2 linked regions of the Candidatus Scalindua japonica genome follow. The protein of the gene in region 1 interacts with the protein of each later gene in a pairwise test. Links are inferred from orthologs where the notes say so. Each region holds a gene or a part of one and is shown in the gene's direction. Other genes may lie near its edges. The genes, in order: leuS and ligA.

What was found.
Region 2: the proteins of leuS (region 1) and ligA interact in binary tests that used the Escherichia coli proteins (3 or more experiments, as listed by UniProt). The link is inferred for Candidatus Scalindua japonica from one-to-one orthologs.

The regions. Positions count from the first base shown.
Region 1 is NZ_BAOS01000005.1:13,770-17,255, forward strand. What follows is about bases 1-3,149. They hold leuS (leucine--tRNA ligase), read left to right. Parts: upstream 1-389; coding sequence 390-2,909; downstream 2,910-3,149. Other genes in these bases: gcvT (glycine cleavage system aminomethyltransferase GcvT), read left to right, coding at 1-250; SCALIN_RS04505 (DUF6861 domain-containing protein), read left to right, coding at 3,053-3,149. Outside these bases: more of SCALIN_RS04505, read left to right, coding at 3,150-3,486.
Region 2 is NZ_BAOS01000017.1:137,007-140,298, reverse strand. The notes cover bases 14-2,968. They hold ligA (NAD-dependent DNA ligase LigA), read left to right. Parts: upstream 14-435; coding sequence 436-2,502; downstream 2,503-2,968. Other genes in these bases: SCALIN_RS10655 (TldD/PmbA family protein), read left to right, coding at 2,521-2,968. Outside these bases: more of SCALIN_RS10655, read left to right, coding at 2,969-3,292. UniProt on the Escherichia coli protein: DNA ligase that catalyzes the formation of phosphodiester linkages between 5'-phosphoryl and 3'-hydroxyl groups in double-stranded DNA using NAD as a coenzyme and as the energy source for the reaction.

The DNA.
Region 1 (3,486 bases):
GAGAAAACTTATTGCGTTCAAGATGCTTGATAAGGGCATCCCCAGAACAGATAATGAGATCGTCCTCAATGGCAATGTTATAGGCAAGGTAACAAGTGGGACTTTCAGCCCTAGCCTGCAAATAGGCATAGGTCGTGGTTATGTGCTTAAACATATTGCTGAGCACAAAAGCCAGATAAGTATAAGGATCAGGGACAAAGATTTTCCTGCAAAGATAGTAAGTACTCCTTTTGTCACCCGGGATCAGTGATTTTATGTCGGGTATGAAGATCCGACTAAAACAATAACCTTGACTCCGCCTAAGATGACGTCACGCTGAGCGCCAGCCAGACGTCATTCTGGCCGGTAGTCGAAGTGCTATTAACATTAAATTTAATATATACCTAATCATGAACAATAGAGAATACAAATTTAGCGAAATAGAGAAAAAATGGCAGGATTTCTGGGAAGGGAGTGGTCTTTTTCGTGTAGATGAGGAATGCGACAAAAATAAGTTTTACTGCCTCGTCATGTTTCCATATCCCTCCGGTACACTTCACGTAGGACACGGCAGAAACTATATTATAGGAGATGTTGTCTCCCGCTACAAAATTATGAAAGGGTACAGAGTACTCTCTCCTATTGGATGGGACGCCTTTGGCCTGCCGGCTGAGAATGCGGCAATTGCGAACAGCATCCATCCCTCCATACATACAAAGAACAATATCAAAAAAATGAAAATACAGCTCGAAAAATGGGGTGTAGGCTACGATTGGGATAGAGAAGTCGCATCCTGTGAACCTGACTATTACAAATGGACACAATGGATTTTCCTTAAACTATTTGAACAAAATCTGGCATATAAAAAGAAAGCTGCTGTAAACTGGTGCCCTTCCTGCGCGACAGTCCTGGCAAACGAACAGGTAGTTGACGACCTTTGCGAAAGATGTGATACAAAGGTCAAACAGAGGGATCTTGAACAGTGGTTTTTTAAAATCAGTGACTATGCACAAAGGTTGCTTGATGATCTTGATACACTCGACGGATGGCCGGAACGAGTAAGGACCATGCAGGCAAACTGGATTGGCAGGAGCGAAGGCGCAAAGATCAACTTTGCATTAGACGGGTCTGACAAGGCTGTCCCATGCTTCACCACAAGGCCTGATACTATATTTGGCGTCACATTTATGTCATTAGCCCCTGAGCACCCCATTATAAGCGAATTGATTGATGGTACTGAGTACGAAAAACCTGTATCAGCATTCATTGAGAGAGTAAGAGGGCAAAGCACCATTGAAAGAACTTCTGAAAGCACTGAAAAGGAGGGTATCTTTACAGGCAGATATGTCATCAACCCTGTAAACAATGAAAGAGTGCCTTTATGGATTTCAAATTACGCACTGATGGGGTACGGTACCGGAGCTGTTATGGCCGTACCTGCTCATGATCAGAGGGATTTTGAATTTGCAAAGAAATACAATCTGCCCATAAAACTCGTCATTCAACCTGCAGGCGATGATACTATTCTAAATCCGGATGAGATGCAGGAAGCATATGTTGAAGATGGAGTACAGGTTAACTCCGATCAGTTTAACGGCATACCGAACAGAGAAGCTATCCCAAAGATTTTAGATTTCTTTGAAGAAAAAGATATTGGAGAGAAAAATATAAATTTCAGACTGAGAGACTGGTTAATATCAAGACAAAGATACTGGGGCGCCCCTATACCTATTATTTATTGTGATAGCTGTGGAACAGTACCCGTAGCAGAGGAAAACCTCCCGGTACTTCTACCGGACCATGTAGAATTTAAGCCGCATGGACGTAGCCCGCTTGATGATGTAGACGAATTTGTAAAGGTGACCTGCCCAAAATGCGGAGGCGGTGCAAGACGGGAGACGGATACGATGGACACCTTCGTTGATTCGAGCTGGTATTTTCTCCGGTATATTTCATCTAAAGACAATAACCAGGCGTTTGACACGACAACTGCTAATAAATGGCTGCCGGTTGACCAATATATTGGAGGCATTGAACATGCGATCTTACACCTCCTCTATTCACGGTTTATAACAAAGGTATTTTTTGATCTCAAACTTATAAACTTCAATGAGCCCTTTAAAAACCTTTTCACACAAGGTATGATCATAAAAGACGGGGCCAAGATGTCTAAGTCAAAAGGGAACGTTGTTAATCCTGATCTGTTCACCGATAAATATGGAACGGATACGCAGCGCCTCTATACCCTATTTATTGCCCCGCCACAGCGAGACGCTGAATGGAATGACAGGGGCGTGATCGGTTCATACCGTTTCCTGAACAGGCTATGGAACACTATTACGTCATTTGAAGAACACTTTAATACTATTCCTACATCAGAGATCAAACGCAACTTATTTTCAAAAGAGACAAAAGAACTTTACAGACAGATAAATATAACAATAAAAAAAGTTACTGAGGATATAGAAAAATCCTGGAGTTTTAACACAGCAATCGCCTCAATAATGGAAATGCTGAATATAGTAGTAGATTTCAGCGCTGAGTTAAGAGGCAAGGATTTTAATGATGAGGTTAATATCAATGCTTTGAATGTCCTGAGACTTTCTCTTGAGACAACGGTTAAGATTCTGGCTCCATTCGTACCCCATATATGCGAAGAACTATGGGAGATACTCGAAAAAAATCCAAGTATATTCTCCGAACCCTGGCCGACGTATGATGAGAGCGCAATTGCAGCCGATGAGGTGGAAATGGTGATCCAGATAAATGGTAAAGTAAGAAGCAAACTGGTTGTACCGTCAGAAATAAATGAGGATGACTTAAAATTACTCGTAATGGAAAACAAAAAGATACATGAAAATTTGAATGGAAAGAGGATAATTAAAACTATTGTAATTCCAAAGAAGCTTGTAAACCTCGTGGTCAGATAAATAACAGTTTTCTACTATTAATAAATCGGATGAGAGTCCCAAATGCCTGTAAAAATCGTTTTTTGTTTTTTGTCCTCTTTTTATTACAAATTAAACCTGTCCCTGGACAGATGAATATTTCTCACCAGATTAGAGATATTTATGTGTCGGATGATAAAGGAAATGGAATTCAAAGCGAACTATTTAAAGTAGACTTTCAAGATAGTCGATCTGGATTGGGCACAACTGATGAATATGGATATAAACAAATTTATCTGTTATGTAAAAATGGAGATCAAATCGAAGTTATTCCCGAAAGTGGAAACTACTTTCAACGAACAATTGATTGTACAAAGAGCAGGACAATAAATGTAGAACTGGGTAAAAAGAGGCTCTATAAACTTATTTTTATTAATGGCAATGAAATAGTAGCTGAAATAGTAGCTATGGACCATGAAAAAATTAAGATTGATCCCGTTGATGGTCTTCCAACGGTAACAATATTTTTTAGAGACCTGGACCAGATAATTACAGTAAAAAATCTCAAAACTACCGGTAAAATTGGAAGCAGGGTTGTAACAGGTGCTGGAATTGGCGC
Region 2 (3,292 bases), on another replicon or contig:
AAGTTAATGATTTATAAATAGTTGGTAAACAAAATGATTTTAAGATATTTTTAGCAGAAATGGGTAATTCGTTCCTGAACCTATATCCCTGGCCTAAATAGGGTTATGTTGCCCGCACTGGCGGGAAATAATGTGAAGGCAGGTAAAAAAATCATTCCACAATGGGTTTATAAATCTACTAAAGAAATTAAAAACAAATCTTTAGAATACAAGCCCTCAAGTGTATAAAAAACAGATTTTATTGTCAAGGGTTTTTGCTTATATGTGAAAACCGGAATACTGCATAGCTCGGTATAGCAGTAACTAAGTACTCAGAAAAAATATCTTTGTTATTCACATAGAGCTTGTGTATTATTCAATTTAGTGCCTGTTGTTATAATCTTGGAAGCTCCACCTCTAAATACCATATTTTCCGGCTAAGAACGAGAACTAATTGTGAATAAAAATGTAATTGAGAAGGTTGAATACCTTCGCGCAAAGATACGATACCACGACGGAAAGTATTATGTTTCAAACATGCCTGAAATTGAGGATTATGAATACGATCAACTGATGAAACAGCTGGAAATGCTTGAAAATTCCCACCCGCAATTGATCACACCTGATTCACCAACTCAACGTGTAAGCGGTGAACCTGTTCCGGAATTCAAGTCAGTTGAACACAAGATACCCATGCTCAGCATTGAAAACACATACTCAGAGGAGGAATTAAGAGAATTTGACAGAAGAATAAGACGAAAATTAAAAAATACCCGCTTGAGTGACATAGCCGGGCGGACTTCGGCACAGGAAGGCAGTCTTGAGCTGATCGAGGAGATAGAATATGTTATAGAACATAAGATTGATGGTGTGGCAATTTCACTGTGGTACGAAAATGGAATCTTCACACGTGGCGCTACAAGAGGCAACGGTATCAGGGGAGATGACGTCACCGCAAATTTAAGAACGGTAAAGGACATACCTTTAAGATTTCTGTGTGATGATCACATCAGAATACCGCCAAGTATTGAGATCCGTGGCGAAATATATCTTCCGGACGGGGATTTTCAGATACTGAATCAAAGACGTGAAGAAGAAGGTGAACCCTTATTTGCAAATCCCAGAAATGCCGCTGCAGGCTCTCTTAAACTCCTTAATCCCCAAACAACAGCCAAACGGCCCCTCCGCCTGTTTGCCTATGCCTTTGGATATTATGGTGATAGTAAATTTACAGACCATATTGAATGCCTTGAAACAATAAAAAAGTTCGGTCTTCCGGTAAACCCGCACTATAAATTATGCAAAAACATGGATGAAGCAATCTCATACTGTAATTTGTGGGAAAGCAGACGAAGTGAGCTTGAATATCAGGTAGATGGAATGGTAATAAAAGTTAACTCATTAGGACTTCATGGCATATTGGGCTCAACCAGTAAAGCGCCGCGTTGGGTTATCTCCTACAAGTATCAGCCGGAAGAATCGACCACAAAGATCGAGACGATAAAGGTGCAGGTTGGAAAAACAGGTATATTAACTCCTGTAGCAGAATTAGACCCTGTCCCGCTCAGCGGTACAACGGTAAGCAGGGCATCGCTTTACAATTTTGATGAAATTGAGAGAAAGGATATTCGCGTAGGAGACTGTGTCATTGTTCGGAAAGCGGGAGAGATAATCCCTCAGGTAGTTAAGGTGTTGAAGGAGAAACGCACCGGTAACGAGCAACGGTTTGATGTTCCGGAAAAATGTCCTGCCTGTGAAGGAGATGTTATTAAAGAAGAGGTTTATCTGAAATGCCATAATCCCCTCTGTACCGCCCAGGCGAAGAGAAGAATAGTATACTTTGCGAGTAGAAACGCAATGAATATCGAGGGGTTAGGTCCGGCCCTGATCGAGCAATTGGTAGATAAAAAGATTATTAATGATTATGCTGATATTTATTCATTGAAAGTTGATGACCTTGTACCACTGGAAAGAATGGGAGAAAAATCTGCTCAAAATCTTATCACAGAAATAGAAAAGAGTAAGTCTAGAGATTTGCATCTTTTGGTCTGCGCGTTAGGTATTCAGAATATCGGTTCTCATGCAGCGGAGGTGTTATCAAAAGAGTTCGGCACACTTGACAAACTTATGAACGCCTCTGTCGAAGAGTTGGAGGAGATTTTCGAAATTGGCAGCATCACGGCAAAAAGCTTAGTAGATTTCTTCTCAAATAGCCATACACAAGATGTTATCAGAAAGTTAAAGACCGCAGGTGTTAATCTTACCGCGATTAGCCGACATACGAAGAGTGTCTCCCCTATAGCGGAGAAATCTTTCGTAGTAACAGGAACATTGAATGGATATACCAGGAAAGAGGCCGAGGGCATAATAAAAAATCTGGGTGGCAGAGTATCGTCAGCCGTAAGTAGCAAAACTGATTTTCTGATTGCCGGTGAATCCCCTGGATCAAAGTTGACAAAGGCAAAAGAACTGGGAACAACAATTTTAAATACAGAGGAGTTTGAAAAATTAATTAACCTCTAGTTTGTAGGAAGGAACAAAATGGAAAAATTGATTAAGAATGCTTTAAAATCTGCAAAAGCAGACCATATAGAAATACGTGTTAATGAAGGAAGAGGGACCGGTGTCTCTTATGTGGGTAAGGAGTTGGAGAGTATCGGCGAAAGCAGCATGATGGGGGGATGTGTGCGCGCTCTCGTAAATGGCGGGTGGGGATTTGTCGCCTTTAATGATATTGAAGATTTACCTCGCTATGTAAAAATGGCATGTGAACAGGCAAAGCTGGTTGGTAATAAAGACGTTTCGCTTGCAGAAACCGGGATAGTTAATGACATTGTAAAAACACAGGTTGATCTTGATCCGGCAGACGTCTCGTTGATTGATAAACATGATTTATGTCAAAAGTACAATAATATCATCTTATCTTCAAAAAAGATACAGACTTCCAGTGTAAGATATGTGGATTCCCACGGTACGCTTTACTTCGCGAACTCGGAAGGTAGTTTTATCGTTTGCGAAAATATATTCTGCGGTGTTTCGGTCATGGCAATGGCAAAAGACGGTATGGATGTGCAGCAGGCATACAATTCAATTGGAGATCTCAGAGGGTACAGGAAAGTTGAAAATTTTGAAGAGAGTTGTGAAGAGGTTACAAAGAGAGCTGTGGACCTGCTTTCCGCCAAACCGGTGGATGCCGGCAAGTATACCGTAATTGTTGATCCAAAACTTTGCGGTGTGTTTACGCACGAAGCATTTGGACATCTGAGCGAAGCAGATTTTATCTATGAAAACCAGAAGCTTCGTGAGATTATGA